Regions from separate parts of the Streptomyces sp. DSM 40868 genome, predicted to be linked through region 4. Evidence: riboswitches for the same ligand, from Rfam matches in the RefSeq annotation. Region 4 holds a riboswitch; each other region holds the start of a gene.

What was found. A riboswitch is a leader RNA that binds a small molecule or an ion and turns the genes downstream of it on or off. The one in region 4 is predicted to bind cyclic di-AMP.
Region 1: linked by a shared signal. The riboswitch ahead of HB370_RS19350 (M23 family metallopeptidase) and the one ahead of HB370_RS07500 (C40 family peptidase) in region 4 are both predicted to bind cyclic di-AMP.
Region 2: linked by a shared signal. The riboswitch ahead of HB370_RS29485 (M23 family metallopeptidase) and the one ahead of HB370_RS07500 (C40 family peptidase) in region 4 are both predicted to bind cyclic di-AMP.
Region 3: linked by a shared signal. The riboswitch ahead of HB370_RS17160 (transglycosylase family protein) and the one ahead of HB370_RS07500 (C40 family peptidase) in region 4 are both predicted to bind cyclic di-AMP.

The regions. Positions count from the first base shown of each region.
Region 1 is NZ_CP050504.1:4,262,770-4,270,201, forward strand. Features, by position in the region: gene HB370_RS19325 (hypothetical protein) at 1-449, shown strand, start outside; gene lhgO (L-2-hydroxyglutarate oxidase) at 550-1,761, shown strand; gene trmB (tRNA (guanosine(46)-N7)-methyltransferase TrmB) at 1,828-2,643, shown strand; gene HB370_RS19340 (PrsW family intramembrane metalloprotease) at 2,726-4,021, shown strand; gene HB370_RS19345 (aldo/keto reductase) at 4,026-4,970, opposite strand; gene HB370_RS19350 (M23 family metallopeptidase) at 5,048-6,112, opposite strand; cyclic di-AMP (ydaO/yuaA leader) riboswitch at 6,120-6,290, opposite strand; tRNA gene HB370_RS19355 (tRNA-Met) at 6,623-6,696, shown strand; gene HB370_RS19360 (dihydrofolate reductase family protein) at 6,763-7,432, opposite strand, start outside.
Region 2 is NZ_CP050504.1:6,477,822-6,485,253, forward strand. Features, by position in the region: gene HB370_RS29470 (DNA topoisomerase IV subunit A) at 1-42, opposite strand, end outside; gene HB370_RS29475 (pitrilysin family protein) at 370-1,773, shown strand; gene HB370_RS29480 (pitrilysin family protein) at 1,770-3,158, shown strand; cyclic di-AMP (ydaO/yuaA leader) riboswitch at 3,413-3,573, shown strand; gene HB370_RS29485 (M23 family metallopeptidase) at 3,586-4,332, shown strand; gene HB370_RS29490 (GntR family transcriptional regulator) at 4,528-5,214, shown strand; gene HB370_RS29495 (HPr family phosphocarrier protein) at 5,456-5,737, opposite strand; gene HB370_RS29505 (GNAT family N-acetyltransferase) at 5,914-7,432, shown strand, end outside.
Region 3 is NZ_CP050504.1:3,805,260-3,812,691, forward strand. Features, by position in the region: gene HB370_RS17135 (NAD(P)/FAD-dependent oxidoreductase) at 1-848, opposite strand, end outside; gene HB370_RS17140 (Ppx/GppA phosphatase family protein) at 1,293-2,234, opposite strand; gene HB370_RS17145 (DUF501 domain-containing protein) at 2,231-2,767, opposite strand; gene HB370_RS17150 (septum formation initiator family protein) at 2,796-3,272, opposite strand; gene eno (phosphopyruvate hydratase) at 3,373-4,653, opposite strand; gene HB370_RS17160 (transglycosylase family protein) at 5,021-5,779, opposite strand; cyclic di-AMP (ydaO/yuaA leader) riboswitch at 5,785-5,960, opposite strand; gene HB370_RS17165 (transglycosylase family protein) at 6,144-7,268, opposite strand.
Region 4 is NZ_CP050504.1:1,688,708-1,696,139, forward strand. Features, by position in the region: gene HB370_RS07490 (ATP-dependent Clp protease proteolytic subunit) at 1-269, shown strand, start outside; gene HB370_RS07495 (hypothetical protein) at 277-582, shown strand; cyclic di-AMP (ydaO/yuaA leader) riboswitch at 1,023-1,163, shown strand; gene HB370_RS07500 (C40 family peptidase) at 1,167-1,640, shown strand; gene HB370_RS07505 (ATP-binding protein) at 2,794-3,240, opposite strand; gene HB370_RS07510 (helix-turn-helix transcriptional regulator) at 3,455-4,315, shown strand; gene HB370_RS07515 (DUF397 domain-containing protein) at 4,325-4,546, shown strand; gene HB370_RS07520 (8-amino-7-oxononanoate synthase) at 4,627-5,754, opposite strand; gene bioB (biotin synthase BioB) at 5,902-7,095, shown strand; gene HB370_RS07530 (adenosylmethionine--8-amino-7-oxononanoate transaminase) at 7,088-7,432, shown strand, end outside.

The DNA of each region.
Region 1 (7,432 bases), 2.6 Mb from region 4:
CGGGCGACGCGCAGGCGGCCGGCGCGGCGCTGAAGGCGGCGGAGGGCTGGCTGGAGCGGTCCCGCCCCGGCGACAACGACCCCTCCTGGCTGGGTTTCTACGGATACGACCGGTTCGCGGCGGACGCCGCCGAGTGCTACCGCGACCTCAAGGCGCCGCGTCAGGTGCGCAGGTTCACCGAGCAGGCGCTGTCGAAGCCGACGGAGGAGTTCGTGCGGTCGCACGGGCTGCGGCTGGTCGTCTCCGCCGTCGCCGAGCTGGAGTCGGGCAACCTCGACGCGGCGTGCGAGCAGGGGGTGCGGGCCGTGGAGGTGGCGGGGCGGATCTCGTCCGCGCGGACCACCGAGTACGTGAAGGACCTCCTGCACCGGCTGGAGCCGTACGGGGACGAGCCCCGGGTGGTGGAGCTGCGCGAGCGGGCCCGGCCGCTGCTGATGGCTCCGGCGTAGGGCCGCGCCGCTTCCGCGTCCGCCGAAGGGCACCCTGGGCCGGGCGTTTGAAGCCGCTGTCAGTGGCGCAGTGCACTATCGGGAGTGGAGGTGGTGCTCGGTGCTGGGCGGGGCGTACGACTGTGATGTGCTCGTGGTCGGCGGGGGGATCGTCGGGCTTGCGACGGCGTACGCGATCACGCGGGCGGCGCCGGGCACCCGGGTGACGGTGCTGGAGAAGGAGGACGGGCCCGCCCGGCACCAGACGGGACGCAACAGCGGGGTCATCCACAGCGGGATCTACTACCGCCCCGGCTCCCTCAAGGCGCGGTACGCGGTGCGGGGCGCCGCCGAGATGGTGAAGTTCTGCGCCGAGTACGGCATCGCCCACGCCGTCACCGGCAAGCTGATCGTCGCCACCGAGCGCGCCGAGCTGCCCCGGCTGCACGCGCTCGTGCAGCGCGGCCGGGAGAACGGCATCCCGGTGCGCGAGCTGGGACCGGCGCAGATCGCCGAGTACGAACCGGAGGTGCGCGGCCTGGCCGCGATACACGTCGGCACCACCGGCGTGTGCGACTACGCGGCCGTGGCGCGGGAGCTGGCCCGGGCCTCCGGGGCGGAGATCCGCTACGGCGCGAAGGTGGTACGGGTGGACCGGCGGCCGGAGCGGGGCGTGGCCGTGCTCACCGCGGCCGGAGCCGTCGTCCGCGCCCGGGTGCTGGTCAACTGCGCCGGGCTGCGCTGCGACGAGGTGGCGCGGCTGACCGGGGACGAGCCGGGGATGCGGATCGTGCCGTTCCGCGGGGAGTACTACGAGCTGGCCCGGCCCGAGCTGGTGCGGGGTCTGGTGTATCCGGTGCCGGACCCGGCGTTCCCGTTCCTCGGGGTGCACCTGACCCGCGGGATCGACGGCGGCGTGCACATCGGCCCCAACGCGGTCCCGGCACTGGCCCGCGAGGGGTACGGCTGGGGGGTCGTACGGCCCCGGGAGCTGGCCGGGACCCTGGCCTGGCCCGGCTCGTGGGCGATCGCCAGGCGGCACTGGCGGTACGGCGCGGGCGAGCTGCGCCGCTCGGTGTCCAAGGGGGCGTTCCTGGAGGCGGTGCGCAGACTGCTGCCCGGCGTGGACGCCGGGGACCTGGTGCCGGCCCCGGCCGGGGTGCGGGCGCAGGCGGTGCTGCGGGACGGGACACTGGTGGACGACTTCCTGATCCGGGAAGGAGCCCGGGCGGTGCACGTGCTGAACGCGCCCTCGCCGGCGGCCACCGCGTCGCTGCCCATCGGCCGCGAGATCGGACGCCGGGCACTGGCCATGCTCCGGACACCGGACTGACCCGCCCGCAGCCGCGGGCCGCAGGACCGGATCCACAGGAACCGGACCCGTAAAATCGGTCTTACTGTGTCTGACTCCCTGAACTCCCCCGCCGCCCCGCCCGCCCCCGGTGACCCCGTCCGGCCCGCCCGGGCCAAGGGCGAACCGCGCTTCCCGGACGGGCCCAGGGCGGACCCCGCGGGTTCGCACTTCGAGCGGCGGATCCGGAGCTTCCAGCCGCGGCGCAGCCGGGTGACGGCCGGGCAGGCGGACGCCCTGCGGCGGCTGTGGCCGAAGTGGGGACTGGACATCGACGGGCAGCGGGTGATCGACCTGGCCGAGCTGTTCGGGAACGACCGTCCCGTGGTCCTGGAGATCGGGTTCGGGATGGGCGAGGCCACCGCGCGGATGGCCGCCGGCGACCCGGACACCAACATCCTCGCCGTCGACGTGCACACCCCGGGCCAGGGCAACCTGCTGGGCCTCGCCGACCGGGGCGGCCTCACCAACGTCCGGGTGGGCAACGGCGACGCGATCATCCTGCTGCGGGAGATGCTCCGCCCGGACTCGCTGGACGGGCTGCGCGTCTACTTCCCCGACCCCTGGCCCAAGAAGCGGCACCACAAGCGGCGGCTCATCCAGCCCGAGTTCCTGACGCTCGCCGCGACCCGGCTGAAGCCCGGCGCGCTGCTGCACTGCGCCACGGACTGGGAGCCGTACGCCGAGCAGATGCTGGACGTGCTCACCGCGCACCCCGACTTCGAGAACACCCAGCCGGACGGCGGTTTCGCGCCGCGTCCGGAGTTCCGGCCGCTGACCCGTTTCGAGGGACAGGGACTGGACAAGGGACACGTCGTGAACGATCTGCTGTTCCGACGCGTACCGCACCGCCAGGACGGATAGCCGACCGGAAGGCCCGGGCCGCTCGACGTCCGGGCCGGTAATCCGCTCAGCCCCTCGTCCCGTCACCGTTAGGGTCGATGCCGTGGCCACCAGTCCTCCGTTCCCGACCCGTCCTCCGAGCCCCGGCGACGGTGTGCTCCGCCACCCGCACTGGTGGCAGCGCAGGTGGGTGCGGTACGGGGCGCCGAGCACACTGCTGGCGCTGTCCGGGCTGGTCATCCTCGCGCTGGTGAGGCGGCAGACCGGCACGGACGGGTTCCTCGTCGGACTCGGGCTGGCCGTACTGCCGGTGCCCTGGCTGATCGCCGCGTTCCGGTGGCTGGACCGGGTGGAGCCGGGGCCCTGGCGGAACCTGGTGTTCTCCTTCGCCTGGGGGGCCTGCGCGGCGGCGCTGATAGCCATCGTGGCCAACAGCTTCGCCACCGAGTGGATCGCGACCTCCACCGCCGACCCGGCCAGCGCCGACACCCTCGGCGCCACGGTGATAGCGCCGGTCGTGGAGGAGTCCGCGAAGGCCGCCGCCGTGCTGCTGGTCTTCCTCTTCCGCAGACGCGACTTCACCGGGATCGTGGACGGCGTGGTGATAGCGGGGACCACCGCCACCGGGTTCGCGTTCACCGAGAACATCCTCTACCTCGGTACGGCCTTCGGGACCGACCAGCTCACCGGCGACCGGGGCATCGCCTCCGTCACCGCCGCCACCTTCTTCGTGCGCATCGTCATGTCCCCGTTCGCGCACCCCCTGTTCACCGTCCTGACCGGCATCGGCTTCGGCATCGCCGCGCTGTCCGCCGAGCGCCGGCCGGTGCGGCGGATCCTGCTGCCGGTGTGCGGGCTGCTGCTCGCGATGGGCATGCACGCCTTCTGGAACGGCTCGGCCACCTTCGGGCAGTACGGGTTCTTCGCCGTCTACGGCGGCTTCATGGTGCCCGTGTTCGGGCTGGTGACCTGGCTCGCCATCTGGACCCGGCAGCGGGAGCTGCGCGCCGTGCGGGCGGAGCTGCCCGCGTATGTGCTGGCCGGGTGGCTGGGGCCGGGCGAGCCGTTCGCGCTCGGGTCGATGCGGGCGCGCCGGATGGCCCGGGACTACGCCCGGCACCACCACGGCCGCCCGGCGGCCCGGGAGGTGGCCCGCTACGAGGGGTACGCCACCTCGCTCGCCTTCCTGCGCCGGCGCGGGCGCGCGGGCCGGGCCGGGGCGGACTTCACCGTACGGGAGCGGGAGCTGCTGGCGGAGCTGTGGCGGCGCCGGCACGTGGCCCGGCCGGCGCTGGAGTACGCGAGCCGGGCCGCCGCCCCGGCCCCGGTGTACGGGCCGGCGGCGCCGTACGGATACCCGGCGGTGGCGTACTCCCCTTACAACCCGTACCGGACCTGATCTTCTAGGCGGATGCCTCCGTCAGCTTCGCGACCTCCGTGTCCGTCAGCTTCAGCTCCGCCACGCCGAGCAGCGCCGGAAGCTGCTCCGGGGTGCGGGCGGAGGCGATCGGGGCGGTGACCGTCGGCTGGGCGGCCAGCCAGGCCAGGGCGACCGTGGCGACCGGGGCCTCATGGGCGGCGGCGACCTCGTCCAGGGCCGCCAGGACCTTCTGGCCGCGCTCGGAGGCCACGTAGTCCTGCACCCGGTCGGCGCGGGCGCTGTCCACCGTCGCGCCGGGCCGGTACTTGCCGGTCAGGAAGCCCGAGGCGAGCGCGAAGTACGGGACGGCGGACAGGCCCTCGGCGGCGACGAGTTCCTGGAGCGGGCCCTCGTAGGTGTCCCGGGAGACCAGGTTGTAGTGCGGCTGGACGGCGACGTAGCGGGCCAGGCCCTCGCGGTCGGAGAACTCCAGGGAGGCGCGCAGGCGCTCGGCGCCGATGTTGGAGGCGGCGATGTGCCGGACCTTGCCGGCCTTCACCAGCTCGTCCAGCGCGCCGATGATCTCCTCGACCGGCACCTCGGGCTGGTCGAAGTGGGTGTAGTAGAGGTCGATGTAGTCGGTGCCCAGGCGGCGCAGCGAGGCGTCGGCGGCGGCCTTGATGTTCGCGGCGGACAGGCCCTGGAACTCGGGGTGCTGGCTGACCTTGGTCGCGACGACCACGTCCGAGCGGTTGCCGCGGGCCTTGAGCCACGCGCCGAGGATGGTCTCGGACTCGCCGCCCTTGTTGCCCTCGGCCCAGGCCGAGTACACGTCGGCGGTGTCGATGAAGTTGCCGCCGGCCGCGGTGTAGGCGTCGAGGACGGCGAAGGAGGTCTGCTCGTCGGCCGTCCAGCCGAAGACGTTGCCGCCCAGGGCGAGCGGGAAGACCTCGAGGTCGGAGGAGCCGAGTTTACGAAGTGACGTCATACGTCGTGTCAACGCCGGCGGGGGTCGATCGCATCCCGCCGCCGGCGCCGATTTCCGGACCTTCCGGGAAGGAACCGTCAGGGGGTGAGGCCCTTGTCGCGCAGCCACGCCATCGGGTCGATGCCGGTGGGCGCGCCGCCGGGGTGGATCTCCAGGTGCAGGTGCGGGCCGGTGACGTTGCCGGTGGCGCCGACGCGGCCGATGACCTCGCCGGTGGCGACCTTCTGGCCGGCCGTGACGTTGATCGAGGACTGGTGGCAGAACCACACCTCGGTGCCGTCGTCCAGGGTCAGGATGGTGCGGTAGCCGTAGGCGCCGGCCCAGCCCGCCTCGGTGATCGTGCCGCTGTGCACGGCCTTGATCAGGGTGCCGGTGGGGGCGGCGAAGTCCAGACCGGTGTGGTGGCCGGAGGACCACATCGAGCCGGCCTGCCCGAACGTCGAGGTGATGGTGTACGAGGAGGTGGGCAGCGCGTACTGCCTGGCCAGCTCGGCCAGTCGCTTCTCCTCGGCCGCCCGCTTCGCCTCGGCCTCGGCCTTCTCGGCCGCGGCCTCCGCCTTCTCCTTGGCGGCGGCGGCCTTGGCGGCGGCCTGCTGCTCGGCCTGGGCGGCGGCCTCGGCGGTCTGCTTCTCGGCGGCGGCGAGCGCGGCCGCGGCGGCCTTGCTGTCGGCCTGGCCCTGCTGCTGCTCGGCCTGCGCCATGATCCGGTTGCGCAGCACCTCGCCCGCGTCGGCGCTGTCCCGGCTCGCGTCGGAGGCCACGGCGACGATGCTGAGCGTGGCGGTGGCGGCCTCGGCGGGCCGGTCGTCGCCGGAGCCGTCCTGGAACAGGGAGCCGACCGAGGGCAGGTCCGGCATGGAGATGGAGACCGGCGGCTTGCCGGTGTTGGCGCTGGCCATGCCGCCCGCGCCGACCGCGGCCATGACGCCGACGCCGAGGACGGTGGAGCTGCGCGCGAAGCCGCCGCGCTGCTTGGCGACCCGGTGCCGGCCGCGGACCGGGGCGACGGAGTCCTCGGTGGGATTCCACTCCTCCCACGGGCCCTCGTCGGCGCGGTAGGCGCCGTAGCCGAAGGTCTCGGGCTCGGTGTCGCGCTGTGCCGGTATGGACGGGGCTTCGGGGCCAGGCCGGTTGGACGCCACGCGGGCGTTCTCCTTTCCTTCCTCCGCCTACCGGGTTAGCTGACGGGTTCGGAGCAGGAAGGTCTCCTACGCGCGTATATCCGGTCGTGGACTCGCGTGAGTACACGGCGGTATCCGCGTGATTCACCCCAAAGTGGTGGTTCCCCGGTTCCCTCGCGGGATTCGGCGCGTGCGCACGGAGCCGCCTCTTGTGACGGCTGGGACGACCGCGCTGCGTTATCGAACGTTAATAGACCTGACAGTCACTTTCCAAGCCGGTCCCCTTGATCATTAACGTTTTCACCGGTGGAGTTATCAGCAACTATCCCGTCAGAACGGGCAATTTGACCGGCGCTCAGAAGCGGTCAGCAGTCACTCGTGATTTTGATGGTGACTCAGTTGTTATGCGAGCGCGCTCACCCGATCACCTTGCGTGACACCCGCGACCGTCCGTCGAGCGGCCCACCGAGGGGCCCGCGGAAACCGGTGTGCGAAGCATCCCGCACATGGCGTACACTGGAGTCACAACGACGCGGGGTGGAGCAGCTCGGTAGCTCGCTGGGCTCATAACCCAGAGGTCGCAGGTTCAAATCCTGTCCCCGCTACTGAAGGCCCAGGGCCCGGAATCCCAAGGATTCCGGGCCCTGAGTGTATCTCCACCCGGGGCGGTCTCAGCCCGGCAGATGGGCGTTCGGCGCCTTCGCCAGCTCCTCCAGCTCCGGCAGGACGACGACCCGCGCCCCCGCCGCCGTCAGCACGCCCGTCCCGTCGGCCGCCTCGACGAACGTGTCCGGCTCCCGCCAGGCGGTGACCACCCGGCGCACCCCGGCCCGCAGGATCAGCTCGGCACAGGGCGCCGGCCGGGAGGCGCGGCGGGCGCACGGCTCCAGGCTGGAGTAGACCGTGGCGCCGGGCAGCCGCGGGTCGGCCGGGTCGGTCTTCGCTAGCGCCGCCTCCTCCGCGTGCACCACCGGGTCATCGCCCTCGCGCGAGTATCCCCGGGCCAGTTCCGTGCCGTCGGCGGCGACCACGACCGCGCCCACGCTGAACGCCGTCCGGGAAGGCGGGCACAGGGCCGCCAGTTCGCAGGCGGTGCGCAGCCAGTGGCGGTCGGCGGCGGTGGCGTCCGTGCCGGAGCCGGGAGCCGTGGGCGCGTACCGCATGAGCACCACGTCCTCGATCCGTCGGGTCTCCAGCAGGCGCAGGCGTCCGCCCTGGTAGGCGCCCGGTCCGAACAGCCGCGGGGCCGCCGGATCGCCGACGAACAGCGGGGCGAGGACCAGCTGGAGTTCGTCGGCCAGGCCCTGCTGGAGCAGCTGGGTGTGGACCGTGCCGCCACCC
Region 2 (7,432 bases), 4.8 Mb from region 4:
CGAATCGTCGGGCGGCGGGGTCTTCGTGCTGCGGCGGGCCATCGCTGCCTGGCTCCTTCTGATCTGGTCGCTCGCCTACGGGGCGCTTGGTGCTGAAGCGTTTGACGGATCTGACGCCGACCATTGTGGACCGAGGCACTGACAACCCGTGCACGGCCCGGTCCGGGCGGCCCGGCCCGGCACCGGGGAGCGGGGGCGCCCCAGCGCCGGGCAACCGTCCGGGGAGGGGTCCGACGCAGCGTACGCGATCCGCTGTCGGCGTACGTCCGCGGGAACTTCGCGAAGGCCCCGCACGCTTTGCATACAGTGGCAGGAACGGCAGCACAACCGCGGTTTCCATCAACCGCCTCCGCTCGCGAAGGGACGTACATGCCCATGGGTCACACGACCACAGCCGAGGCAGGCTCCGGGGGCCTGGCAGCGACCGAGCACCGCCTGGCCAACGGTCTGCGCGTGGTGCTCTCCGAGGACCACCTGACCCCGGTGGCGGCGGTCTGCCTCTGGTACGACGTCGGCTCCCGCCACGAAGTCAAGGGGCGTACCGGCCTCGCCCACCTCTTCGAGCACCTGATGTTCCAGGGCTCCGCACAGGTCAAGGGCAACGGCCACTTCGAACTGGTGCAGGGCGCGGGAGGCTCGCTGAACGGCACCACGAGCTTCGAGCGCACCAACTACTTCGAGACCATGCCCGCCCACCAGCTGGAGCTGGCCCTGTGGCTGGAGGCCGACCGCATGGGCTCGCTGCTGGCCGCCCTGGACGAGGAGTCCATGGAGAACCAGCGGGACGTCGTCAAGAACGAGCGCCGCCAGCGGTACGACAACGTGCCCTACGGCACCGCCTTCGAGAAGCTGACCGCCCTCTCCTACCCGGAGGGCCACCCGTACCACCACACGCCGATCGGTTCCATGGCGGACCTGGACGCGGCCACGCTGGAGGACGCCCGCCAGTTCTTCCGCACCTACTACGCGCCGAACAACGCGGTGCTCTCCGTGGTCGGCGACATCGACCCCGAGCAGACCCTCGCCTGGATCGAGAAGTACTTCGGCTCCATCCCGTCCCACGACGGCAAGCCCGCGCCCCGCGACGGCTCCCTGCCGGACGTCATCGGCGAGCAGAAGCGCGAGGTCGTCGTGGAGGAGGTCCCGGCGCGCGCCCTGATGGCCGCCTACCGGCTCCCGCACGACGGCACGCGCGCGTGCGACGCGGCCGACCTCGCGCTGACCGTCCTCGGCGGCGGCGAGTCCTCCCGCCTGTACAACCGCCTGGTGCGCCGCGACCGTACGGCCGTCGCCGCCGGCTTCGGCCTGCTGCGCCTGGCCGGCGCGCCCTCCATGGGCTGGCTGGACGTGAAGACCTCCGGTGACGTCGAGGTGCCGGTGATCGAGACCGCCATCGACGAGGAGCTGGCCCGGTTCGCGGAGGAGGGGCCCACCCCCGAGGAGATGGAGCGCGCCCAGGCCCAGCTGGAGCGCGAGTGGCTGGACCGGCTCGGCACGGTCGCCGGCCGCGCCGACGAACTGTGCCGGTACGCCGTCCTGTTCGGCGACCCGCAGCTCGCCCTGACCGCCGTCCAGCGCGTCCTGGAGGTGACCCCGGAGGAGGTCCGGGAGGTCGCGGCGGCCCGTCTGCGGCCCGACAACCGCGCGGTCCTGGTCTACGAACCGAAGTCCCCGGAGGCCGCCCCCGACGCCGACGTCCCGGAGGACCCCGAGCAGGAAGCGACCGTGGAGGCGGGCCGCGACGAGACCGAGAACGAGGAGACGGCCAAGTGACCGAGCTCGCCACCATGGAGTTCCACCCCCAGCCGCAGCCCGGTGAGGCCAAGCCCTGGGCGTTCCCGGCCCCCGAGCGCACCGCGCTCGACAACGGCCTGACCGTGCTGCGCTGCCACCGCCCCGGCCAGCAGGTCGTCGCCGTCGAGGTGCTGCTGGACGCGCCGCTGGACGCCGAGCCGGCCGGCCTGGACGGCGTCGCCACCATCATGGCGCGTGCCTTCTCCGAGGGCACCGACCGGCACTCCGCCGAGGAGTTCGCCGCCGAGCTGGAGCGCGCGGGCGCCACCCTGGACGCGCACGCCGACCACCCCGGCGTCCGGCTCAGCCTGGAGGTCCCGGCCTCCCGCCTGGCCAAGGGCCTCGGCCTGCTCGCCGACGCGCTCCGCGCGCCCGCCTTCGCCCCGAGCGAGGTCGAGCGGCTCGTCCGCAACCGCCTGGACGAGATCCCGCACGAGCTGGCCAACCCCTCCCGCCGGGCCGCCAAGGAGCTCTCCAAGGAGCTGTTCCCGGCGGCCTCGCGCATGTCCCGGCCGCGCCAGGGCACCGAGGAGACCGTCGAGAAGATCGACGCGGCGGCCGTACGTGCCTTCTACGACCGCCATGTACGGCCCGCCACGGCCACCCTGGTCGTCGTCGGCGACCTGACCGGCACCGACCTGGACGCGCTGCTCGGCGACACCCTGGGCGCCTGGACCGGCACCCCGGGCGAGCCGCGGCCGGTGCCGCCGGTGACCGCCGACGACACCGGGCGCGTGGTGATCGTGGACCGGCCCGGCGCCGTCCAGACGCAGCTGCTCATCGGCCGGGTCGGCCCCGACCGGCACGACCGCGTGTGGCCCGCCCAGGTGCTCGGCACCTACTGCCTCGGCGGCACCCTCACCTCCCGCCTGGACCGCGTCCTGCGCGAGGAGAAGGGCTACACCTACGGCGTGCGCTCCTTCGGGCAGGTCCTCAGGTCCGCGCCGGACGGCACGGGCGCGGCGATGCTCGCCATCAGCGGCTCCGTGGACACGCCGAACACCGGCCCGGCGCTGGACGACCTGTGGAAGGTGCTGCGCACCGTCGCGGCGGAGGGCCTGACCGACGCCGAGCGGGACGTCGCCGTGCAGAACCTCGTCGGTGTGGCGCCGCTGAAGTACGAGACCGCGGCGGCCGTCGCGAGCACCCTGGCCGACCAGGTCGAGCAGCACCTGCCCGACGACTTCCAGGCGACGCTGTACCGGCAGCTGGCCGCCACGGGCACCGTGGAGGCCACCGCGGCCGTCGTGAACGCCTTCCCGGTGGACCGCCTGGTGACCGTCCTCGTCGGCGACGCCTCCCAGATCAAGGCGCCGGTCGAGGCGCTCGGCATCGGTGAGGTGACCGTGGTGCCGGCCGAGTAGCGGCCCGGCACGTCCGACGCACGCGCGCGTGGCCCGGCGCATCCGGCACGCGCGCGTGGGGCCCTGACGGCTTACGGGCCGTCAGGGCCCCACGCTGTTCCACTCGGTCCCTCAGATGCCCGTTTTGGGGCGGAGGTTGCCTGTCTGACCTGTGGGATGCGCTACAAAACACCGGATCCGTTTGAGGATCGAAAGCGGGCCGCCGTAGCGTCATCCGGGTTGTTCGTCAGGCAGTGCGCCGCACCCGCGGCACCGGACAGCCATCGCCGAGTCCCCGTACGGCGCGAGCCAGGGGAGCCGGGGACCCACCGTCCCTGGGGTGAATCGGGCGCCCGCGCGCGAGCGAGGGGGTCCGTAGGAGACCTTCCTGCTCCGAACCCGTCAGCTAACCCGGTAGGCGAGAGGGAAGGAAAGGACCAGCCACTTCATGGCGTTCATGTGCGCCACCGGGAAGCACCGCAAGCCCGGCCGGGTCAAGCGCACCACCGCTCAGGCGGCCGGCGTCGCGGCCCTGACCACCACCGGTGTCATCGGCACCCTCGCCGCCTCCCCGGCGCTCGCCGCCGACAACCCCGTGGACCAGACCGGCCTCACGCCGGTCCTCGCCGCCACCGAGGACGTCGCCGAGCAGATCGACGCGCAGGCCACCGCCCAGCAGCAGGCCGCCGACCGCAAGGCGGCCGAGGAGGCCGCGGCGAAGGCCGCCGCCGAGCGGGCCGAGGAGGAGCGGGTCCGCGCCGCGCGCGAGGCCGAGCGCCGCCGGCTGAACACCTTCGTCGCCCCCATCGCGCACTCCTACGTCTCCACCGCCTACCAGGCCTCCAGCTCGCTGTGGTCCTCCGGCTCGCACACCGGCATCGACTTCCACGCGGCCAGCGGCACCACGGTGCACTCGGTGGGCGCCGGCACGGTCGTCGCCACCGGCTGGGGCGGCGCCTACGGCAACCAGGTGGTGATCCGGATGGCCGACGGCATGTACACGCAGTACGGGCACCTGTCGTCCATCGGCGTCACGGTGGGCCAGCAGGTCGAGCCGGGCCAGCAGATCGGTCTGTCCGGCGCCACGGGCAACGTCACCGGCCCGCACCTCCACTTCGAGGCGCGCACGACGCCCGACTACGGCTCGGACATCGACCCCGTCGCCTACCTCCGCGGGCACGGCGTGCACATCTGACGCCCCGCGCGTTTCCGGCGGCCCCGGCTCACCGAGCCGGGGCTTTCGCCGTTTTTCACGCCGTCCGCCGGACTCGTTGTCCAAAAAATATCCATGGATTACCGCCCGCCGTCGGAAATTCCGGCCCGCTGGAATAGAGTCACGGGATACGCGTCCATCGTCGGCGTTTCACGGGGATTAAGGCGGAGGTCGGTCATGCGTATTCCGGCGCACTCGGTGTGCACCGCTGTCCGGGACGACATCGTCGCGGGTGTCTACGAGCGCGGCAGCCGGCTCACCGAGGAAGTCCTGGCCCGCCGCTACGGCGTCTCGCGCGTCCCCGTCCGTGAGGCGCTGCGCACGCTGGAGGCCGAGGGGTTCGTGGTGACGCGCCGGCACGCGGGCGCGTGCGTGGCCGAGCCGACCGAGCAGGAGGCCGCCGACGTGCTGGAGATGCGGACGCTGCTGGAGCCGCTGGGCGCCGCGCGGGCCGCCCAGCGGCGCACGGAGGCCCATCTGAAGGTGCTGCGCGGCCTGGTCCGGCTGGGCCAGGAGCGGGCCAGGAAGGGCAACAGCGAGGATCTGCGCTCGCTCGGCGGCTGGTTCCACGAGACGCTCGCCCAGGCCTGCGGCAGCCCGTCGCTGACCTCGATGCTGACCCAGCTGCGGCACAAGATCGCCTGGATGTACGCGGTGGAGCCCCCGGTGAGCCCGGTGGAGTCCTGGGCGGAGCACGGCGCGATCGTGGACGCGGTGGCGCGCGGGGACGGTGAACGCGCGCGGGCGCTGACGGCCCTGCACGCCGAGCGCGCGGCGGACGCGCACCGGCTGCGCTTTTCCGTCGCCGGGGAGCGTGTGAGGACTTCGCAACATGCCGTAAACATGTCGGGCCTGCGGCATTAACACGGGCACCGTATACAAAGAAGGGTTATTCGGTGGCGGTGTTTTCCGCTGCCCTTTTCGCGGGCTGCCCTTTTCGCGGTGCCGGAAATTCACGGTCGCGGGGGCCCGGATGGGCGAGGTCGGCAGGACGGTCCGCGAGAATTTCGGCCGGCCGGAAAGCCGTAGGCGCCCCGGTCCGAGTGGCGGTGAGAACGCGGAAGCCGCGCCGCCCGGTGCGGACGGCGCGGCTTCCCGGTCGTGCTCAGACGGTCTCGGGCAGCTCCTCCAGGCCCTCGGAGACCAGCTTGGCCAGACGGTCCAGGGCGGCTTCGGCGCCCTCGGCGTCGGAGGCGAGGACGATCTCCTCGCCACCCTGGGCGCCCAGACCCAGGACGGCCAGCATGGAGGCCGCGTTGACGGGGTTGCCCCCGGCCTTGGCGATCGTCACCGGGACGCCTGTGGCCGTGGCGGCTCGGACGAAGAGAGAAGCGGGGCGGGCGTGGAGGCCCTCGGCCCAGCCGACGTTGACGCGGCGCTCAGCCATGTGTTGCTGCCCTTCAGTACTCAGGGTTGTCTAGACCAGTTTCCCATACCGTGAAGCGTGCCCGGAGCGGGCCCGAAGGACCGCTCCGGCGCGACCCCGGACCGCGGCCTCGGTCCGGCGTCGCCCCCATAGACTGCCTCGCGCCGTTGTCGTACGCGACCCTTACGCTGGGGCCCATGCACACCTCGGCGGACCGGCAGGACCGGCACCACTATCCCGCCCACTGGGAGGCGGACGTGGTGCTGCGCGACGGCGGTACCGCGCGCATCAGGCCCATCACCGTCGATGACGCCGACCGCCTGGTCAGTTTCTACGAGCAGGTCTCGGACGAGTCGAAGTACTACCGCTTCTTCGCGCCGTACCCGCGCCTGTCCGCCAAGGACGTCCACCGCTTCACGCACCACGACTTCGTGGACCGGGTGGGACTCGCGGCCACCATCGGCGGCGAGTTCATCGCCACCGTACGCTACGACCGCATCGGCACCGACGGCCTGCCCGCCTCCGCGCCCGCCGACGAGGCCGAGGTCGCCTTCCTGGTCCAGGACGCCCACCAGGGCCGCGGGGTCGCCTCCGCCCTCCTGGAGCACATCGCGGCCGTCGCGCGCGAGCGCGGCATCCGCCGCTTCGCCGCCGAGGTGCTCCCCGCCAACACCAAGATGATCAAGGTGTTCACGGACGCCGGCTACACCCAGAAGCGCAGCTTCGAGGACGGCGTCGTACGCCTGGAGCTGGACCTCGAACCCACCGACCGGTCCATGGCCGTGCAGCACGCCCGGGAACAGCGCGCCGAGGCCCGCTCGGTACGGCGGCTCCTCGCGCCCGGCTCGGTCGCGGTCGTCGGCGTCGGACGCGCCCCCGGCGGGGTGGGCCGCAGCATCCTCGGCAACATCCGCGAGGCCGGCTACGCGGGCCCGCTGCACGCCGTGAACAGGGCCTTCCCCGAGGATCTCAAGGAGATCGACGGGGTGCCCGCGTACCGCTCGGTGCGCGACATCGACGGGCACGTGGACCTGGCCGTCGTCGCCGTACCGGCCGAGCACGTGCCCGCCGTGGTCGCCGAGTGCGGCGAGCACGGCGTCCAGGGGCTGGTCGTCCTGTCCGCCGGGTACGCCGAGAGCGGGCCCGAGGGGCGCGAACGGCAGCGCGCGCTCGTCCGAGCCGCCCGCGCCCACGGCATGCGGCTCATCGGCCCCAACGCCTTCGGGATCATCAACACCGCCGAAGACGTCCGGCTGAACGCCTCGCTCGCCCCCGAGCCGCCCCGCCCCGGCCGCATCGGGCTCTTCGCCCAGTCCGGCGCCATCGGCATCGCCCTGCTGTCCCGGCTGCACCGGCGCGGGGGAGGGGTGACCGGCGTCACGGGCGTCTCCACGTTCGTGTCCGCCGGCAACCGCGCCGACGTCTCCGGCAACGACGTCCTGCAGTACTGGTACGACGACCCGGACACCGACGTCGTCCTCATGTACCTGGAGTCCATCGGCAACCCCCGCAAGTTCACCCGGCTCGCCCGGCGGACCGCCGCGGCCAAGCCGCTGGTCGTCGTGCAGGGCACCGGCACCGCCCCGCAGGGGCACGCGGTACGCGCCACCCGGCTGCCGTACGCGACGGTGTCCGCGCTGCTGCGGCAGGCCGGGGTGATCCGGGTCGACACCATCACCGAGCTGGTGGACGCGGGGCTGCTGCTCGCCCGCCAGC
Region 3 (7,432 bases), 2.1 Mb from region 4:
CCGAGGGGCAGGCCGAAGCGGGCGAGGGCCGGGTTCGGCTTGACGCCGGCCGTCCACACGATGGTGTTGGCGTCGACCTCAAGGCCGTTCTTCAGCACCACGTGGCCGTCGACACAGGAGTCCATGGAGGTGGAGAGGTAGATCTCCACGCCCCGGCTCTCCAGGTGCTCCTTGCCGTACTGGCCGAGCTTGGGGCCGACCTCGGGGAGGATCTTGTCGGCGGCGTCGACGAGGATGAAACGCATGTCCTCGCGGGACACGTTCTTGTAGTACTTGGCCGCGTCCCGGGCCATGTCCTCGACCTCGCCGATGGTCTCCGCGCCCGCGAAGCCGCCGCCGATGAAGACGAAGGTGAGCGCCTTGCGGCGGATCTCCTCGTCGGTCGTGGAGTCGGCCTTGTCCAGCTGCTCCAGAACGTGGTTGCGCAGGCCGATGGACTCCTCGATGCCCTTCATGCCGATGCCCTGTTCGGCGAGGCCGGGGATCGGGAAGGTGCGGGAGACCGCGCCCATGGCGATGACCAGGTAGTCGAAGGGCAGCTCGTACGCCTCGCCCACCAGCGGGGCGATCGTGGCGACCTTGCGGTCCTGGTCGATGGTGGTGACCCGACCGGTGAGGACCTCCGCCTTCGGCAGCACGCGTCGCAGCGGGACGACGACGTGGCGAGGGGAGATGCTGCCGGCGGCGGCTTCGGGGAGGAAGGGCTGGTAGGTCATGTACGACCGGGGGTCGACGACCGTGACGGTCGCCTCGCCGTAGCGCATCTTCTTGAGGATGCGCCGAGCTGCGTACAGGCCTACGTACCCACCGCCTACTACGAGGATCCTGGGACGCTCCGTGGTGCTCATGCCATCGAGTATCCACCCGCCCCAGGGGGGTCGCTCGTGCGCCCCTTCACAAGAACCGACAGGCCCTGTGTTAAACTCCGCGACCCGCGTGACCGAGGTCATGCGGCCGGGCGGGAACCGCGCGGCGGTTCGCCCCGTTGTCAAGGCCGCGTGAGCAGCCTCTCCGGAGTCGCGGGGTGGTCGTGAGCGTGTCGTGACACCTCCGGGACAACCTCCTCCAGGGCCCGTTCGCGCCCTTCATCTGAACATGTTCAAACGGCCGTTAACGCCCCGGAAGGGCCAACCGGCCCCGTTCGGGGGACCCCCGGGCCCCAATTCCTTGTGAAGAACTTCACGAACTTTTCCGGCCGCACGCGACGGAGGGCCCCCGAGGGGGCCCTCCGGGCCGCTCAAACGTTATCCAACCTGCTCAGCGGTCGGCTACCGGTGAGTAACAAAAGAGACCTACGCCACCGACCAGGCGATGCCGTCCAGGATGTCGTGCTCGCTCACCACGACCTCCTCGGCGCCCGTGCGCTCCATGATCGCGAGCAGGACGAGGGCGCCCGCGCCGATGACGTCGACCCGGCCCGGGTGCATGGACGGGACGGCGGCGCGCTCGGCGTGCGTGGAGCGCAGCAGCCACTCGGTGATCTCCTGGACGCGATCCCGGGAGATCCGGGAGTGGTGGATGCGCGCCGAGTCGTACTCGGGCAGCTCCTGGGCGATCGCGGACACCGTGGTGACGGAGCCGGCCAGGCCCACCAGGGTGCGCGCCTCGCGCAGCGGGACCGTCCGCTCGGCGAGGTCCAGGGCGGTCTCCACATCGGCCCGTATGGCGGCGATCTGCTCCCCGGTGGGCGGGTCGGAGACCTCGCCGCCGTGCACCAGGTGCCGCTCGGTCATGCGCACGCAGCCGATGTCCACCGACCGCGCGGCGCGCACCCGGTCGTCGCCGACGACGAACTCGGTGGAGCCGCCGCCGATGTCCACCACCAGGTAGGGCCGGGCGAGGTCGGTGCGGCCGGTGAGTTCCTTCGTCGCGCCGGTGAAGGAGAACTCGGCCTCCTGGTCGCCGGTGATGACCTCCGGCTCCACCCCGAGGATGTCCAGCACGCCGCGCACGAACTCCTCGCGGTTCTCGGCGTCCCGGGAGGCGGAGGTGGCGACGAAGCGGATCCGCTCGGCGCCGTGCTCCTTGATGATCCCGGCGTACTCGCGGCAGGCGGCGAAGGTGCGCTCCAGCGCCTCCGGGGCGAGCCGGCCGGTGCGGTCGACGTCCTGGCCGAGCCGCACGATCGTCATCCGGCGGTCCAGCTCGGTCAGTTCCCCGGTCGCCGGGTCGGCGTCGGCGACCAGCAGCCGGATGGAGTTCGTACCGCAGTCGACGGCGGCCACACGGGTCACTTCGCGTCCTCCTCGGGGGTGTCGGCGGTCACGCACGCGCCCTTGCGCCACCACTCCGGCAGCATCGCCAGGGCCTCGTCGCCGAGCGGGTTCACGCCCGGGCCGGCGGCCAGCGAGTGGGCGACGAGGACGTGCAGGCACTTCACCCGGTCGGGCATGCCGCCCGCGCTCGGGAAGCCCTGCAGGACCTCGATCTCGTCCCGGCGCCGGATGTAGTCCTCGTGCGCGGCCCGGTAGGCGGCGGCCAGCTCCGGGTCGCTCTGGAGCCGCTCGGTCATCTCCTTCATCACGCCGTTCGCCTCCAGCGTGCCGATGGCGGAGGACGCCTTCGGGCACGTCAGGTAGTACAGCGTCGGGAAGGGCGTGCCGTCGGGCAGGCGCGGCGCCGTCTCCACGACGTCCGGCTGACCGCACGGGCAACGGTGCGCGATGGCCCGAAGGCCCCGCGGCGGGCGGCCCAGCTGCTGCTTGAAGGCCTCTACGTCCGCGTCGGTGGGCTCGGTGCGCGGAGTGGGCGGCGGAGGGGTTTCCATGACTGGCTGTCGGAGACTTTCTGTCGGTTCACTGGTCGGAGGCGTCGGACTTGTCGACGCCCTCCCAGACGTTCGCGTACCAGGGCCGGCCGGCGGCCCCGAGGTCGGCGCGGGACTGCTTGGCCGCGCCGGGGTCGACGACCACGTACCCGGTCTCGCCCGGCCGTACGTAGTGCAGCCGGCGGCGGATCTGCTGCTCGGCGTAGGCGTCGTCCTGCCAGCGCGCCTTGAGGTCCCGCAGCTGCTCCACCCGTTCGCGGGCCTGCCGCTGCTCGCGCTGGAGGTCGGCGATCTCCGCCCGCTGGGAGACGTACTGCCGCATCGGGTAGGCGAGGGCGACGACCATCGTGCACAGCACCAGCGCGAGCAGCGCCGCCCGGCCGGTGAGCCGGGAGCGGCGGGCCTGCCGCTTGGTCTGCGAGCGGTAGACGCGGGCCGCGGTCTGCTCGCCGAGCAGCCTGATCCTGGTCGCGGTGGAGAACCGGTCACGGTCCTTCACGCCCATCTTCCCCGCCTCCCGTCACACGCGCGTACGTCCCCGGACACGGTACGGGACCGGGTACGGGGACGTACGTACGACTGGCTAGGACTTAGCCCAGGTTGGGTCAGCCCTTGAAGCGCGGGAAGGCGGAGCGGCCCGCGTACACCGCGGCGTCGTCGAGGATCTCCTCGATGCGCAGCAGCTGGTTGTACTTGGCGACGCGCTCGGAGCGGGCCGGGGCGCCGGTCTTGATCTGGCCGCAGTTGGTGGCGACGGCCAGGTCGGCGATGGTGACGTCCTCGGTCTCGCCGGAGCGGTGGGACATCATGCACTTGAAGCCGTTGCGCTGGGCCAGCTCGACGGCGTCCAGGGTCTCGGTCAGCGAGCCGATCTGGTTGACCTTGACCAGCAGGGCGTTGGCGGCGCCCTCCTCGATGCCCCGGGCCAGGCGCTCCGGGTTGGTGACGAACAGGTCGTCGCCGACGAGCTGGACCTTGTCACCGAGCTTGTCGGTGATGGTCTTCCAGCCCTCCCAGTCGTCCTCGAAGAGCGGGTCCTCGATGGAGACCAGCGGGTACGCCTCGACCAGCTCGGCGTAGTACTCGGTCATCTCGGCGGCGGTGCGGTTCTTGCCCTCGAAGACGTACGAGCCGTCCTTGTAGAACTCGGACGCGGCGACGTCGAGCGCCAGGGCGATCTGCTCGCCGGGGGTGTAGCCGGCCTCCTTGATCGCCTCCAGGATGAGGTCGAGGGCCTCACGGTTGGAGCCGAGGTTCGGGGCGAAGCCGCCCTCGTCGCCGAGGCCGGTGGACAGGCCCTTGTTCTTCAGGACCTTCTTCAGGGTGTGGTAGACCTCGGTACCCCAGCGCAGGGCCTCGGAGAAGGACTCCGCGCCGATCGGGGCGATCATGAACTCCTGGATGTCCACGTTGGAGTCGGCGTGCGAGCCGCCGTTCAGGATGTTCATCATCGGCACCGGCAGCAGGTGCGCGTTCGGGCCGCCCAGGTAGCGGAAGAGCGGCAGGTCGCTGGCCTCGGAGGCGGCGTGGGCGACGGCGAGCGAGACGCCGAGGATGGCGTTGGCGCCGAGGGAGCCCTTGTTGTCGGTGGCGTCCAGGTCGAACATGGCCTGGTCGATCAGGCGCTGCTCGGTGGCGTCGTAGCCGACCAGCTCGGGGCCGATCTGCTCGATGACGGCGAGGACGGCCTTCTCGACGCCCTTGCCCTGGTAGCGGTTCGGGTCACCGTCGCGCAGCTCGATGGCCTCGAACGCGCCGGTCGAGGCGCCGGACGGCACGGCGGCACGACCCGTGCTGCCGTCGTCGAGGCCGACCTCGACCTCGACCGTGGGGTTGCCTCGGGAGTCCAGGATTTCCCGGGCTACGACGACGTCGATGGACGGCACGAGCATCTCCTTCTTGGATGTGACGCTGGAAGTGCGGGGCTGGTGTGCCTTGCGACTAGAGCCTAACCGTCCCGGGCCGCTCGGCCGTCGACCGACCGCCCCGTGGACAGAGCGACGGTACCTTTTGTTTCTACTCGAAACAAAGGGGGTCGGGGCATTTCCCGGCCGGGAACACCGGGCCGGACGCGGAAAACCCCGCCCCGGCGCGTACGGGGGAACACGCGCCGGGGCGGGGAGCCCTTGGGGACGGGGGTGGCCCGCACGGGGCCTTGGGGGACCGCCCGCAGGTGCGGGGCCTGGGGGCCTCGGGGGGCGCCCTGGGGGGCCCGGGCGCCCGCCGGGATGTGCGGGCCGTGGCCCCGGAGGGTTACTTCAGGTGGAGCTGCTGGCCCGGGTAGATGAGGTCGGCGTCCTGGACGATGTCCTTGTTCAGCTCGAACAGCTTCTCCCAGCCGCCCGCGACCTTGTGCTCCGCGGCGATGGTGCTGAGCGTGTCGCCCTCGACGACCTTGTACTCGCCGTCGCCCTTCTTGACCTTCTTGCCGGTCGGGGTGGTGACGGTCTTGCTCGCGCCGCCGGTGCTCTTGCCCGAGCCCGTGCCGTTGCTCGTGGTCGTGCTGTTGCTCGTGCTCTTGCTCGTGGCGGCCGGGCGCTCGGCGGAGCGGGAGGCGGCCTGCTGGTCGGCCGAGCGGGTGGTGGTGCCCGAGTCCTGGGTGGACGGGGCGGACGGCGCCGGGGCGGAGCCGTTGTAGGGGGTGCTCGACAGGCCCGTGCCGCAGACCGGCCAGGCGCCCTTGCCCTGCGCGGCGAGGACCTTCTCGGCGACGGCTATCTGCTGCGACTTGCTCGCCTTGTCGGCGGTGGCGGCGTACTGCGTGCCGCCGTACGCGGCCCAGGTGGAGGCGGAGAACTGCAGACCGCCGTAGTAGCCGTTGCCGGTGTTGATGGACCAGTTGCCGCCGGACTCGCACTGGGCGACCGTGTCCCACTGGGAGGCGGTGGCGGCGGAGGCGTTGCCGGCCGCCATCAGCGGGGCGGCGACGGCGGCGCCGGTGACACCGGCGAGCGTGACGGCGCGGACGGCCTTGGACGGACGACGGTGCTTGCCCTTGCCGGAAAACAGCATGGATCGATTCCCCTCACCGACGCCTACGAGGTGAGCTGTCGGGTTCGGGCCGGTTGAGTTGCCCGGCCGCGTCCGACGCTTTCGCGTGAACGCGGCTTCACCCCCAGCCGGTCCCAGCCTCAACTGCTGGGCCCGGCACTTACCTTGGGTCCCCCGCTCCTGCCTACGGCGCTTGACGCGACGACTGTTCCCGGGCGACCGCCGGCAGGATTCGGCGTGGCGGAAGCCGGGGCTCGCGGTGACGAGCGGCCTCGACCGTAGACAGGTGATCGCCGAGATTTCAAAGACGATCAGGGCTTCTGAGACTCATCCCACACTTTCGCCAAACCGGACATTAGGGCGTTAAGCGGGACGTCAATTCCCGCTACTTCGCGCCCGTTTCGCCCTGGACATCCAGGGTCTGACCGGCGGTGATGTGGTTCGGGTCGGCGCCGATGGCCTTCTTATTGCCGTCGTACAGCGCGCGCCATCCGCCGTCGACGTCAAGGGAGTCGGCGATGGAGGACAGCGAGTCGCCCTGGCGGACGGTGTAGGTGTCCGGTTCGCGGGAGGCGTGACGTCCGGACGTCGTCCCGTTCTGACCGTTTGTCAGGCTTTCGTCCGCGCTCGGACCCCGGTGACGTCCGCCGGTGGCGACCGCGCCGGTGTCGACCAGGCTCCAGGACCCGGCCGCCTGCTGCGGGTTGCTCACGGTCCCGGCGTCCGGGGTGGCCGTCGGGGAGCCGCCGGGGTACCGGGTGTTTCCGGTGCCGGGCGTGGGGAACTTGTCGGACTCGGTGGTGTCGGTGCCGGTGGAACCGGGGGTCTCGCCCGCGCCCTTGTCCGCCGCCTTGCCCGCGTCTTCGCCGGTGTCCTTGCCCGTGCCCTTGTCACCCTTGTCGGCCTTGTCGCCCTTGTCCTGCTTGGTGGACGGCGTGCCGGTCGGGGTCGAGGAGGGGGCGGTCTCCGGGTCGGCGGTGGAGCCGGTGGAGGGCGACGCGTCCGGCGTACCGGACGGATCGGAGGTTCCGGGGGTTCCGGACGTACCGGAGCCACCGGCCGATCCGGACGCATCCGACGAACCGGTGGTGTCGCCGGAGCCGCCGACGCCCGTGTCGACGTCCATGGACCCCGAGTTCCGCGTGAGGCCGGACAGCAGGGCGCAGGTGGCCCAGGGGGCGGTGCCCCGGGCGGCCAGGATCTTCTCGGCGACGGCGATCTGCTGCTGGCGGCTGGCCTGGTCGGGGCTGGCCGCGTACTGGCCGCCGCCGTACTTGTCCCAGTCGTCCTGCGAGATCTGCAGGCCGCCGTAGTACCCGGTGCCGTTGTCCGCGCTCCAGGAGCCGCCGCTCTCGCACTCGGCCACCTTGTCCCACGTGGTGCCGTCGGCCGCGTTGGCGCTCGCCGCGCCGAGGAGCGGGATGGCGATGGCGGAGCCGGTCACTCCGGCCGCGACGAGGAGGGCCGGAGCCTGGCGGGGGCGACGGTGTCGACCGTTCCCGGAGAGCATGCAGAAGCCTTTCGAGCGACAGCAGGACCGGCGCGGCGGTTGGAGCCGCTCGCCGCGCTGATGGGTGAACGTATCGGCAGACGATCACTTGTCACAAGTTCATGCCGCACAGATCACGTGAAGATCACAGAGTTGAGAAAGTGTCACCTTCCTCTGGAGGGCCT
Region 4 (7,432 bases):
GCGCCCGGGTCGTGCTCGAACAGCCGGCCCTGCCCGAGCCGGTGCGCGGCCGGCCCAGCGACCTGTTCATTCAGGCCGAGGAACTGACCCGGATCCGCACCACCCTGGAGGAGATGCTCGTCCGGCACACGGGGCGCACGGCCGCGCAGGTCCACGAGGACCTGGAGCGTGACCTGATCCTGGACGCCCCCGGGGCGCTGGCGTACGGTCTGGTCGACGGCGTCGTGCCCAGCCGCCGGGACACGCCCGGCGCACCGGACGCGGGGTGAGCCGCCCGTGCTGCCGGACCTGCCGCCGCTGCCCGCGCTGACCCGGGCCGAGGGCGAGTTGATCGATCGTTATCTGGAGGCCGTCGACCTGCTGGGCCGGGTCAATCCGGCCCGGCACGGCCCCACCTACGGCGGGCTGCGCGCCGCCCAGGCTCTGGTGCGCAAGGCGGCAGAGCTGCGGGACGCGCTCGCGCTGATGCACCAGCGGGGCGAGACGGAGCTGCACGGGGACACGCTGGCACGGGCGCTGCGGGTGCTGGACGGCGAGCGCCGGGCCGCTCGCGTCGCGCTCCCGCCGGACGACGTCGGCTGAGGCGGACACCGGACCGGGCCGGCGGCACCGATACGTCGACACGCGTCGTTCGGACCGGAGTTCAAACGGCCCGAACGACGTACCGCCGACCGGTGTACATCCCGATCCTTTTCCGGGCCTCCCGGGTTGCGCAACGCACGGGTCCATGGATCGCCGGCGAGGACATCACCCCAGGTCCGGGGCTACGACGGTGATCTGACGGTGCCTCGAACAGAGCACTGTCCACCCGAACGGGTGAGTGGTGAGGAACACCACAAATCCCCGATTCCGTTGGGATTTTCAGACAGTTGTGAGCCAAGATCCCTGTCTGACGACAAGCCCCCGCCACCGCGGCGGGGCGGTCCGGGCGGACGCCGAGTCCTGCCGCCGCTCGGATGACCGGTCGACGGAAGTGGATCGGCAGGAGTGGAGGACCCAAGCAAGGCGGGTTCGCCGGAACGGATGTCCAGCCGTCCGACACAGGTCGGGCGGGGGCGGAGGTTCCGGGCGGCCCTTGGGGTGAAGCCGTGGCAACGCGGCCGGGCTACTTCGCCAGCCCGAATCCGACAGGTCATCCTTCACAGGCGGCTGACGAAGGGTTGCGCATGACTGCGCTCAATCGAGTCCCGTCGCTGATGGCCCGGGCCGGTACGGCCTCGGCTCTCACCCTCGCCGCCGTGGGCGGCTCGATCGCGGTACCCGGTCTCGCCACCGACGCCTCCGCCGCGACGATCGCGTCGAAGGCACTCAAGGTCGCGGCCTCCAAGAAGGGCTCCCCGTACCGGTGGGGCGCCACCGGACCGAGCAGATTCGACTGCTCGGGGCTGACGCTGTACTCGTTCAAGAAGGCCGGCAAGAAGCTGCCGCGCACCGCCGCCCAGCAGTACAACAAGTCGCGCCACATCTCCGCCCGCAACCGCAAGGCCGGCGACCTGGTCTTCTTCCACTCGGGTTCCAGCGTCTACCACGTCGGCATCTACGCCGGCCACAACAAGATCTGGCACGCCCCGAAGACCGGGGACGTGGTGAAGCTGCAGAAGATCTGGTCCAAGAGCGTCTGGTACGGCCGGGTCGGCTGACCCGCCCGCGCGACGGGGAGCGGCCCGGCGACAGGGCCGCATCCCCGCGCACGCCGACAGTGCCTCTCCGGCCCGCCTGAAGCCCTGGGGCGGCGGGGCCTTGGGGCCGACCACGACGGCCGGTGCCGCCCGCGGGGCGCGGGGAGCCACCGGCAAGAGGTCCAACCTGAAGGTGCCGTCCAACCGGTGCCGGAGGGCTCCCCTTCCGGCACGGGCGACAGACGGCTCGACGGGCCGCCACGGCTGCCTTCCGACGCGGGCGGGCGGCTTGGCCCCGGAGTGCCCGGCGGGCCATCACGGCCGCCCTCCGGCACGGACAGGCGACTCGCCTCCGGAGGGCTTCGGCGGATCACCACGCCGGGCCTTCCGGCACGGGCAGGCGGCTTGGCCCCGGAGTGCCCGGCGGGCCATCACGGCCGCCCTCCGGCGCAGGCGGGCGGCTCGGCCCCTCATCGCTCGCCGGACGGCCACGGTTGCCTCTCGGCAGGCAAGGGCAGCTCGCCGGACCACCACCGCCCACCTCCCGGCACAGGCGGGCGGCTCGAACCCGGAACACTCGCCCGACGGCCACGGTTGCCTCTCGGCACGCAAGGGCAGCTCGCCGGACCACCACCGCCCACCTCCCGGCACAGGCGGGCGGCTCGAACCCGGAACACTCGGCGGAACACCGCCGGCCGCTCGCCGGCCCGGGCCGGCGGGTTCGGCCCGGGAGCGCTCGGGAGCACGGCCGTCCTCCGGCTCGGGCGGGCACACGGGGAAATCTGGAGTCCGGGTGGCTGCCCGGCGCACCGACATGGCTCTGCCTGGCAGGGGGGCCAGACCGGGCGAGTGCCCAGCGAGGTCGGTCCGGGCGCGTGGCGGTGGGTCGTGGCAGCCCGGCCCGCCCGCCGTAAAAGGCTCTCGCCTCCCGAACTACTGCCCCGGGGGGCCGTACACCACAGGCGGGACGCCTCCGCCCGCCGGCTCCCACCCTGGCCGCCCCCAACCGCCGGAGCGTCCCCACGGGTACCCGGTTGGCGACGTCGGCTCAGTCGCCCCAGTCCGGCAGGCCAGGCCCGTACGACTGGTCCGAGTGTTCCGGCGGCAGTTCCTCACTGTCCCCTCGCCCGCGGCCGTGAGGCGTCCGCCGCCCTCGCGCCGCCCGCCCCCTCCGTCAGACCGCCGGAGGCTCCGGTGCCGTCGGCAGGCACCAGGGGAGTTCGATGGAGACCGTCTTGCCGCCCTCGGTGGTCGGGCGGACCCGGAGCCGGCCGCCGCACTCCGCGGTGAGCCAGCGGATGATCACCATGCCGCGCCCATTGTCCTGCTGGACCGCGGCGGGCAGTCTCTTCGGGAAGCGGGGATGGCTGTCCGTGACGCCGATGCGCAACTGTTCGTCATGGTGCAGCGCGATGTCGACGGTGAAGGTGGGTGACTGGCCGAAGGTGTGCTGCACGGCGTTGGTCGCGAGTTCGGACACGATGAGCCGGACGGTGTCGGCCGTCTCGGTGTCCGAGGGCAGACCCCACTCCGCGAGGGTGCCCACGACGTAGGAGCGCGCGGCCGAGACCGAGGCGGGATCGCTCGGCAGAGTGACGGAGGCTTCCAGATGGTCTGCCATGGCGACGTCGTCCCTTTCCCAACGGGACCGCGGCCCGCCATACGGCGGTGGGTTCGAGTACGGTCCCGGACTGGTGCTTGTCCGTCAGACTGCCATCACCGGGACGGTCACGGGGGGCGATCCACCAAGATATGCATATATCTGTCGCCCGAAGCGGTGAACTGTGCGACGCGAGACCGTATCGGGGCGGTCCGGACGGAGTAAGGAGGAGCCGATGCAGAACGGTCCCGCGGTGCGCCGCCGCAAGCTGGGCGCCGAACTGCGCACGCTGCGCACCGGCGCCGGGCTCACCAGCGGTGAGGCGGCCAGGCTGGTCGGCTGGCACCAGTCGAAGGTGAGCCGTATCGAGACCGGTGCCAGCGGCGTGAAACCGGCCGATCTGCGGTTGCTGCTGGACGCCTACGAGGTGCGGGACAGGCATCTGCGCGAGTTGCTGCTGATACTGGCGGGGTCGGAGGAGACGAGCGGCCGGCACCGCTGGTGGCACGCCTACCGGGGTGTACTGCCGCCCACGTACCGGGATTTCATCAGCCTGGAGTCACAGGCGAGCGCGATGCGCACCCTGGAGACCACGGTGGTGCCCGGTCTGCTGCAGACCGCCGAGTACGCCCGCGCGGTGACCCGGGCCGCCGTGAAGGACCTGGACGAGGACCGTCTGGACACCCTGGTGGAGGTGCGTCTGGCCCGGCAGGACGTGCTGCGGTCGGACCCGCCGCTGGCGCTGAGCGCCGTACTGGACGAGGCGGTACTGCGCCGCGAGGTGGGCGGTCCCGGGGTGATGGCCCGGCAGCGCCGGCGGCTGATCGAGGCGGCCCGGCTGCCGCAGGTACGGCTCCAGGTGCTGCCCTTCACGGCGGGGGCGCATATCGGCCTCACCGGGCCTTTCGTTATCTTCTCATTTCCGAGCACTTCTGATCTGGACGTGGTTGTTCTCGACCAGTTGACGAGTAGCCTCTACCTGGAACGGAAAGAAGACCTCATGGCCTACTCCGAGGCCTTCAGCACCCTTCAGTTCCACGCCCTTTCCCCCGAGGACTCGTTGGACTACATCGCCGGGATAGGTGACGGCGTGTAAGGAGGCACCATGTCAGCTCTGCCTCGGAACGTCCCCGTCAGTACCGACCTGCACGAGGTGCGCTGGCTGCGCAGCAGCCGCAGCACGGGAGCGAACAACTGCGTGGAGACGGCACGGCCGCGCTCCGGCCCCGCGGCCGGACTGCTCGCCGTGCGCGACTCGAAGAACCCCGCCGGACCCGCCCTGCTCTTCTCCCCCGAGAGCTGGACGGGATTTGTGACCGCCCTCTGACCACGTTCCGACTCACACACTGATCAGATTCGTTCAATCTTTCATCAATTTCGTGCGATTCACGGCCGTGTCACGCCGACTCATGGTCGCGTCTCGCCGATGACGCGTACAGCGCGTTCGATCTCGGCCCCGGAGAGGTCCGCGCGGGCGGTCAGCCTCAGCCGTGAGATGCCGTCGGGCACGGAAGGAGGACGGAAACAGCCCACGGCCAGACCCGCCGAGCGGCAGTCGGCCGCCCAGCGCACCGCCCGCTCCGGGGACGGAGCCCGCACGGAGACCACCGCGGCGTCCGGACGTACCGCCTCCAGACCCGCGGCGGTCAGCCGTGCGTGCAGTTCCGCGGCCACCTCGCGGGCGCGTGCCGCCCGCCGCGGCTCGCGCTCCAGCAGCCGCAGCGCCGCCAGCGCGGCACCGGCCGCCGCCGGCGCCAGCCCCGTGTCGAAGATGAACGTCCTGGCCGCGTTCACCAGATGGTCGATCACCCGGGCGGGGCCCAGCACCACGCCGCCCTGACTGCCCAGCGACTTGGACAGGGTGGCCGTGACCACCACGTCGCCGGCGCCCGCGAGACCGGCCGCGTACGGCGCGCCCCGGCCGCCCTCGCCCAGCACGCCGAGGCCGTGGGCGTCGTCCACCACCAGTCCCGCGCCGTACTCCCGGCAGGCGGCGGCCAGTTCGGCCAGCGGGGCCCGGTCCCCGTCGACCGAGAAGACCGTGTCGGAGACCACGATCGCCGTGCCCTGGCGCGTGCCCAGGGCCTTGCGCACGGCCTCGGGGTCGGCGTGCCCGACCACCTGGGTCTCGCCCCGGGCGAGCCGGCAGCCGTCGATGAGGGAGGCGTGGTTGCCCGCGTCGGAGACGATCAGCGAACCGTGCGGGCCGAGCGTGGTGACCGCGGCCAGGTTCGCGGCGTACCCGGAGGAGAACACCAGGGCCGCCTCGAACCCGCAGAACGCGGCGAGCGCGCGCTCCAGTTCGGCGTGCAGCTCGGTGCTGCCGGTGACCAGCCGGGAACCGGTGGAGCCGCCGCCCCAGCGCCGGGCGGCCTCGGCGGCGCCCTCGGTGACCTCGGGATGGCGGGACAGACCCAGGTAGTCGTTGCTCGCCAGGTCCAGCAGGGGTGAGTCGGCGGGGCGGGGGCGCAGGGCGCGCACGAGTCCGGCGCGGCGGCGCGCCTCGGCCTGCTCGTCGATCCAGCCGAACGCCATGGCTCCTCCGGTGCTTTTGTAGGTATCGAACAGACCCTAGCGGCATGATCAGCCGCCCAGGGTGTGGCAATACCCACACGATCAACCGTCTCCGTTGTGCCAAGTCTCCTTGGCCGGGAGCGGTCCCGTAGGACAGGATCGTCGCTCATGGACCTGCTGAACACGCTGGTGGACAAGGGGCTTCGGCGCGAGATGCCGACGCGCGAGGAAGCGCTCGCCGTGCTGGCCACCTCCGATGACGACCTGCTCGACGTGGTGACCGCGGCCGGAAAGGTGCGCCGGCACTGGTTCGGGCGACGGGTGAAACTCAACTATCTGGTCAACCTCAAGTCGGGCCTGTGCCCCGAGGACTGCTCGTACTGCTCCCAGCGGCTGGGCTCCAAGGCCGACATCCTGAAGTACACCTGGCTCAAGCCGGACGAGGCGTCCCAGGCCGCCGCCGCGGGTCTCGCGGGCGGGGCCAAGCGGGTGTGCCTGGTGGCCAGCGGGCGCGGCCCGACGGACCGGGACGTGGACCGGGTCTCGGAGACCATCAAGGCGATCAAGGAGCAGAACGAGGACGTCGAGGTGTGCGCCTGCCTCGGCCTGCTCTCCGACGGCCAGGCGGAGCGGCTGCGCGCGGCGGGCGCGGACGCCTACAACCACAACCTCAACACCTCGGAGTCCACCTACGGGGACATCACCACCACCCACACCTACGCCGACCGGGTGGACACGGTGCGCAAGGCGCACGCGGCCGGTCTGTCCGCCTGCTCGGGTCTCATCGCCGGCATGGGCGAGAGCGACGAGGACCTGGTGGACGTGGTGTTCTCGCTGCGCGAGCTGGACCCGGACTCGGTGCCGGTGAACTTCCTGATCCCGTTCGAGGGCACCCCGCTGGCCAAGGAGTGGAACCTCACCCCGCAGCGCTGCCTGCGGATCCTGGCGATGGTCCGGTTCGTCTGCCCGGACGTGGAGGTCCGGATCGCGGGCGGCCGTGAGGTCCACCTGCGCTCCATGCAGCCGCTGGCGCTGCACCTGGCCAACTCCATCTTCCTCGGCGACTACCTGACCAGCGAGGGCCAGGCCGGCAAGGCCGACCTGGAGATGATCGCGGACGCCGGTTTCGAGGTGGAGGGCGCCGGGGAGGTGACGCTGCCGGCGCACCGGGCCGACGCCGCGCACGGCTGCGGTTCCCCCGCGGAGGCGGGCTGCGGCTCGCACGCGGAGGGAGGCTGCGGCTCGCACGCGGGCGGCGGTGTGTGCGGTACGGCGGGCGGGCCTGCCGTCGCCGAGCCGCGTACCGACCTGGTCGCCGTCCGCCGCCGGGGGGCCGGCACGGACCTCGCGCCCAATGCCTGAGCCGAGCGTCGCGGAGCTGCTGGAGCTGGACCGGCGGCATGTGTGGCACCCGTACGGTCCGATGCCCGGCCGGGTGGACCCGCTCGTCGTGGAGTCGGCGAGCGGGGTCCGGCTGCGGCTCGCGGACGGTTCCGGCGAGCTGGTCGACGGCATGTCGTCGTGGTGGTCGGCCATCCACGGCTACAACCACCCGGTGCTGAACGAGGCCGCGCGCGAGCAGCTGGGCCGGATGAGCCATGTCATGTTCGGCGGGCTGACGCACGAGCCCGCCGTCCGGCTGGCGAAGCTCCTGGTCGACCTGTCACCGGACGGGCTGGAGCACGTGTTCCTGGCCGAC